DNA from 2 places in the Rhizobium sp. ZW T2_16 genome. Region 2 is predicted to be linked to the other one. Evidence: riboswitches for the same ligand, from Rfam matches in the RefSeq annotation. Region 2 holds a riboswitch; the other holds the start of a gene.

Region 1 (3,408 bases), on a different contig from region 2:
TCGAGGTCCTCGCGCTTCTGGTCGAGGGTGGCGATTTCCAGGTTGGTGCCGAGCTTGATCCAGCCGCTGTCAGGCTCCAGCTGGCCGGTCAACATCTTCAGAAGTGTCGTCTTGCCGGCGCCGTTCGGGCCGACGAGACCGATACGGTCGCCGCGATGGACGCGGATCGAGAAGGGCGCCACGATCGTGCGCTCCTCGTAAGCCTTGGTGATGTTTTCGGCTTCGACAACCAGCTTGCCGGACTCGCGACCCTCGGCAACCGAGGCCTGAACGCTGCCCTGCGGTCCGTTATGGCCGCGATAGCTCGCGCGCATGGCCTGCAATTCGCCAACACGGCGCATGTTGCGCTTGCGTCGTGCGGTGACGCCGTAGCGCATCCAGTGCTCTTCGCGCTCGATCGCCTTGCCGAGCTTGTGCTGTTCGATCTCTTCCTCTTCGAGAACCTGATCGCGCCAGGCTTCGAAATGGCCGAAACCTCGGGAAAGCCGGCGGGCGGTGCCGCGATCGATCCAGACCGTTGCATTCGAGACTTTTTCGAGGAAACGACGGTCGTGGCTGATGACCACAAGCGCGCTGCGCGTCTTGCGCAACTCGTCTTCCAGCCATTCGATGGTGGGCAGGTCGAGATGGTTGGTCGGCTCGTCGAGCAGAAGGATATCGGGTTCCGGCGCCATGACGCGGGCAAGTGCTGCGCGGCGCGCTTCGCCGCCGGACAGCCGGTTCGGATCTTCCTCGCCGGTCAGGCCCAGATGTTCGAGCAGATAGGTGACACGATAGGGATCGTCGCCCGGACCGAGGCCCGCTTCGGCATAGGCCTGCACGGTCGAATACCCGGCGAAATCGGGAGCCTGTTCGAGATAACGGATCGTCGCAGATGGATGACGGAAAACTTCGCCCGACTGCGCCTCGACCATGCCGGCCGCGATCTTCATAAGTGTCGACTTACCCGAGCCGTTACGGCCGACGAGGCAGATGCGGTCACCCGGTTCCACCTGCAGGCCTGCGCCGTTCAGCAGCGGCGCGCCGCCGAAGCTCAGGAAGATATCGTCAAGCTTGAGAATGGGAGGTGCCATGAGGACCGTTTATGCTCCGGAAAAATCGTGGGGACGGGCAAGGATCATCGCCTTGCCGCTCTTTAGATGGAATTCGACCGGCCCTTCCGCAACATTCGAAATCGTGCGGGATGAACCGAAAGGCAGCGAGAAATCCTTCAAGGGATATCTTGCGCCCAAAATGTCGAGGCCCGACAGGGCGGAAAAGCCGAGGACGGAAAACAGCGCGTCCTTGGGGAGGTCGATCGCTTTTTTGCCCGGCAGAAAGGGAATGGCCTCTTCATCACCCGAGGCGAGAAGTATGTCGAAGCCGCGTTCGGCAAGGCTCATGGCAAGCAGAAGATGCTGCAGCGCGTGGTCGGAACGCTCGCCGCCAAGTGCGCCGATCAGGATCAGACGCTTTGCGCCGCGTTCGATCGCCTCGGCCGTGGCAATCTCGCCATCGGTCTCGTTCTTGGCCAGTGGATAAGTCTTTCGCTCCACCTCGGGAAAACGGGCGATCAGGTCTTCGTCGGAAGAGTCGAAGTCGCCGACCCAGAGTTCCGGTATCACACGAAGCCCGGCCGCGTGGCGCATGCCACTATCTGCGGCAATCACACGGCTTCCCGCGATCGCGTTTCTTACGCGATCGGTGACGACAAGATTGCCGCCGAGCAGGATTGTGAAGGTCGAATTGGCCATGGGCATTGCCCATAGCGCAAAGGGTAGCGGAAGGGAAACAGTGCATATGCCTATTTCAGTCGCGCCATGGTGGCGTCAGGTCAAATTTGCTCCCATTGACGGAGGCTCCCGCAAGGATTATCTGATAAACCGAACTTCCGTGGTGATTTGGCCGGCCGGCTTGCAGCCACGTTAAAAAAGTCGCTAAAGGGCCGCGAGAAGTTAGACTTCACTTCCCACGGGCCGGTTGCGATTTTTCGTTGCCGGCTTTTTGTTTGTGGGGCCTTACTATGCCGATCAAGATTCCCGATACGCTTCCAGCGTTTACCACCCTCGTTTCCGAGGGCGTGCGCGTCATGACCGAAACGGTCGCCGTGCGCCAGGACATTCGTCCGCTGCAGATCGGGCTTCTCAACCTCATGCCGAACAAGATCAAGACCGAGGTGCAGATGGCGCGCTTAGTCGGCGCTTCGCCGCTGCAGGTGGAGTTTTCGCTGATAAGGCTCGGCACGCACAAGGCGAAGAATACGTCCGAGGAACATCTGCTCTCCTTCTATCACACCTGGGAAGAGGTGAAGGACCGCAAGTTCGACGGGTTCATCATCACCGGCGCGCCGGTGGAGCAGATGGACTACGAGGATGTGAGCTATTGGGACGAGATGCGCCAGATCTTTGACTGGACGACGACCAATGTGCATTCGACGATGAATGTCTGCTGGGGCGCGATGGCGGCGATCTACCATTTTCACGACGTGCCGAAACATGCACTCACTGAAAAGGCTTTCGGCGTTTACCGTCACCGCAATCTTGCGCCGGCCTCGGTTTATCTCAACGGCTTTTCCGATGATTTCCAGGTGCCGGTGTCACGTTGGACAGAGGTGCGTCGCGAGGATGTCGAGAAGAAGTCCGATCTGGAAATCCTGATGGAATCCGACGAGATGGGCCTTTGCCTCGTGCATGAGAAGAAGGGTAACCGTCTCTACATGTTCAACCACGTCGAATATGATTCCACCTCGCTGGCGGACGAATATTTTCGCGACGTGAATGCCGGTATCCCGATCAAGATGCCGCATGACTATTTTCCGCATAACGACGATACGCTGACGCCGCAGAACCGGTGGCGCAGTCATGCGCATCTTCTGTTCGGAAACTGGATCAACGAGATGTACCAGACGACCCATTACGACATGGACAAGATTGGCACCGAATAGGCGCTTGGTGTGGCTTCTGGGGCGGCGTCGGGAAAAGACGCCGCGCGTCGCCGTTTCCCATTGCGGGACCTTGCCAAATCGCGCAGTTTGCCGCCGATAAAAACGGCGGAGGAAACTCATGGCAGGGCAGGCATTCGAGGTGTTCGGCACCACGCAGGACGGGGAGCCCGTCTATCGTGTCCAGATCAGCGGCGGCGGGCTGACAGCCAATGTGATGACCTGGGGTGCGGTCATTCAGGACCTGCGCCTTGAAGGGCATGATGCGCCTTTGGTGCTCGGTTTCGACGATTTTGCCTCCTATCCGGCCTATTCACCCTATTTCGGTGCCACGCCCGGCCGTTGCGCCAACCGGATCGGCGATGGAAAATTCTCGATCGATGGCCGCGATTACCAGCTCGAACTGAACGAGCGCGGTGTCACGCATCTGCATGGCGGCTCGGACGGCATGGGAAAGCGCAACTGGATGATTGTCGAACATCAGTCCG
Region 2 (3,408 bases):
CTTATTGGGCTGCGCCAGCAGAACGAACCATCTCACCCAAGCCGAAGATACGGCTTCAAAGACGTCTTATGCCGGGAGGCTCATCATCAGGGGTATAGGCAGCTTTGGCCTTGGCGGGAAAGGTGGCTGGAGCGGGTGAAGGGAATCGAACCCTCGTATTCAGCTTGGGAAGCTGCTGCTCTACCATTGAGCTACACCCGCTTGCGCGTGCAGGTTTCCAACAACGGATCGCGGCTGTCAAGGCCGGCTGGGTTGTCTGCGGCATCGGGATTGGTCGGGCAGATACGGTTCGAAACGCCCAACCGGGATCGAGCGTGATGCTCAGCCGCGGAAATGTTTCGACAGTTTCAGGCCCTGAGCCTGATAGTTCGAGCCGAGGCCCGAGCCGTAAAGGCCTTCCGGAGCCTGCAGCATATGCTCGTAGACGAGGCGTCCGACAATCTGGCTGTCTTCGAGGATGAAGGGCACCTCGTGGCTGCGGACCTCCAGGACGGCGCGGCTGCCTCGTCCGCCTGCGGCTTCGTGTCCGAAGCCCGGATCGAAGAAGCCGGCATAATGGACACGGAATTCGCCGACCAGCGGATCGAAAGGGGTCATTTCGGCGGCATAAAGCGGCGGCACATGCACGGCCTCGCGGGAGACGAGGATGTAGAACTCATCCGGATCGAGGATCAGCTCGTTGCGGCCGCGGCTGTAGAGCGGCTCCCAGAAATCGAAAACATCGTGCTGGGCCTTCTTGTCGACATCGACTACGGCCGTGTGATGCTTGCCACGATAACCGATCAGGCCATTCGCATCACCCTTGAGATCGATCGACAGCGCGATACCGCCGCCGGACACGTTCGGCATCGAGGATGCGACCAGCGTTTCGGTCTCGTGCAGATGCAAGAGTTCAGGTTCCGACAGGAGGGCATTGCCGATGCGGAAGCGGATTTGCGACAGGCGCGAACCCTGTCGGGCGACGATCGGGAAAGTGCGCGGCGAGATTTCGAGATAGAGCGGGCCGCGGTAACCGACCGGGATCTTGTCGAACTCCTGCGCATGATCAGTGATGACGCGGGTGAAGATATCGAGACGGCCGGTCGAGGATTTCGGATTTGCCGACGCCGACATATTTGCCGGCAGATCGAGGCTTTCCATCAGCGGCACGATATAGACGCAGCCGGTTTCCAGAACCGCGCCCTCCGACAGATCGACAACATGCAGCTTCAACCGGTCGAGCTTATCGGAAACGAGGCTGTTTGGACCTGGCATGAAGGAGGCGCGCACGCGAAATGCCTTGGCACCCAGACGAAGGTCCAAGCTGGCCGGCTGAATCTGATCGCGGTCGAGATCCCGTTCGGAGAACAGCCGTCCCGTTTCGAAGAGCGCCGCAATTGCGCGGTCCGCCAGAATTCCCGTGTCGCGAGCCATGATCGTTTCTTTCAAAATTTGGCGGTGACAAAACCAAATGCAGGGCATTGACGCAAGCGAATGCGAGGCGTAAGCCAGCTTTATCCCGTGGTGATTTGCCGGTCGGCTTGCAGCCACGTTAAACAAGTGGCTAAAAAGACCGGGTTGCTAAAACCGGTCTGCTTTCGCGGCCGGTTTTTTTTGTTTTGGATTGAGGACTAGCATGACAAACAAATGGCGCCCGGCAACTACACTCGTCCACGGCGGTACGCTGCGTTCGCAATATGGCGAAATGTCTGAAGCGATCTATCTCACCCAGGGCTTTGCCTACGACAGTTCGGAAGCCGCGGAAGCGCGCTTCAAGGGCGAGACCGAAGGTTACATTTACGCCCGCTACGGCAGCCCGACCAATGACATGTTTGAAAAGCGCATGTGTGCGCTGGAAGGTGCGGAAGAAGCCCGCGCCACGGCATCCGGCATGGCCGCCGTTTCCGCCGCCCTGCTCTGCCAGCTGAAGGCCGGCGATCATATCGTTGCAGCCCGCGCGCTGTTCGGCTCATGCCGTTGGGTGGTCGAGACGCTCGCACCGCGCTACGGCATCGAATGCACGCTCATCGACGGCCGCGATCTCGCCAATTGGGAGAAAGCGATCCAGAAGAATACCAAGGTGTTCTTCCTCGAAAGCCCGACCAACCCGACGCTCGAGATCGTCGACATTGCCGGCGTGGCAAAGCTTGCCAACCAGATCGGCGCAAAGGTGGTGGTCGACAACGTGTTCGCCACGCCGCTTTTCCAGAAGCCGCTGGAACTCGGCGCCCACATCGTCGTCTATTCGGCCACCAAGCATATCGACGGCCAGGGCCGCAGCCTTGCCGGCGTGATCCTTTCCGACAAGGAATGGGTGGACGAGCATCTGCAGGATTATTATCGCCACACGGGTCCGGCCATGTCGCCGTTTACCGCCTGGACGCTGATCAAGGGACTTGAGACGCTACCGATCCGAGTCAAGGCGCAGACGGACAACGCCTCGCAGATCGCCGACTTCCTGGCAGAGCACAAGCATGTCGCCAAGGTCATCTATCCGGGCCGCAAGGACCATCCGCAGGCCGACATCATCGCCAAGCAGATGAGCGGCGGATCGACGCTGGTCTGCTTCGAGCTGAAGGGCGGCAAGGAAGCTGCCTTCAAGCTGCAGAACGCGCTGGACGTGGTAACGATCTCCAACAATCTCGGCGACACCCGCAGCCTGATCACGCATCCAGCAACAACGACGCACAAGAACCTCACCGACGAGGCGCGTGCAGAGCTTGGCATTTCGCCCGGCACCGTGCGCTTCTCGGCCGGCATCGAGGACGGCGAAGATCTGCTTGAAGATTTTGCCAAGGCTCTGGCTTCTATCTGAGGTCTTTTCGGCCCGTCGATATGGTGAATCCGGTTTTCGGATTCACCCTATCAGTTATCCCTAATTCCAAGAACAGATCACAGTTTCTCGCGTAAACCGCGAGTTTTCTTGACGTTCGATGCCGTGTGTACGATATGCGGGGATGTAGATTCCATGTTCTACGGCGTGGTTGACGTGCAAGAAACGATATCCGGCGCTGTAGTTTTGAGGTATTTGTCCATGTATCGCGCCCGGACAAGAGACATAGAAGTTGCCGTCGAGCCGTTCTATCTGGAGGAGCAGTCCAGTCCGGAAGAGAGCCGCTATGTCTGGGGCTATCGCATTGTTATCGAGAACCACTCGATCCATACGGTAAAGCTGGTTCACCGCTACTGGCATATTACCGACCAGAACGGTCTGGTCGACGAAGTGGACGGGCTTGGCGTCGTCGGAGAACAGCCGCGCCTGCAGCCGGGCGACAGCTATGAATATTCATCGGGCTGCCCACTGGACACGCCATCCGGCATGATGTTCGGCTATTACGACATGCAGACGGAAGAAGGCGAGGTCTTCAAGGTCGACATCCCCGCCTTCTCGCTGGATTCACCCGGGCTGAACCGGGTGCTGAATTGAGC

What was found. Region 2 has a riboswitch for S-adenosylmethionine ahead of ACI3K0_RS10730 (O-succinylhomoserine sulfhydrylase). Riboswitches for the same ligand answer to the same signal wherever they lie in the genome.
Region 1: linked by a shared signal. The riboswitch ahead of metA (homoserine O-succinyltransferase) and the one ahead of ACI3K0_RS10730 (O-succinylhomoserine sulfhydrylase) in region 2 are both predicted to bind S-adenosylmethionine.

What each region holds. Positions count from the first base shown of each region.
Region 1 covers NZ_JBJDRG010000007.1:1,956-5,363, forward strand. Annotated here, with positions in the region: gene ACI3K0_RS17740 (ABC-F family ATP-binding cassette domain-containing protein) at 1-1,073, opposite strand, end outside; gene ACI3K0_RS17745 (thiamine diphosphokinase) at 1,083-1,739, opposite strand; SAM riboswitch at 1,863-1,940, shown strand; gene metA (homoserine O-succinyltransferase) at 2,003-2,923, shown strand; gene ACI3K0_RS17755 (aldose epimerase family protein) at 3,042-3,408, shown strand, end outside.
Region 2 covers NZ_JBJDRG010000003.1:166,334-169,741, forward strand. Annotated here, with positions in the region: tRNA gene ACI3K0_RS10720 (tRNA-Gly) at 128-201, opposite strand; gene ACI3K0_RS10725 (2'-deoxycytidine 5'-triphosphate deaminase) at 322-1,413, opposite strand; SAM riboswitch at 1,491-1,568, shown strand; gene ACI3K0_RS10730 (O-succinylhomoserine sulfhydrylase) at 1,616-2,794, shown strand; gene apaG (Co2+/Mg2+ efflux protein ApaG) at 3,014-3,406, shown strand.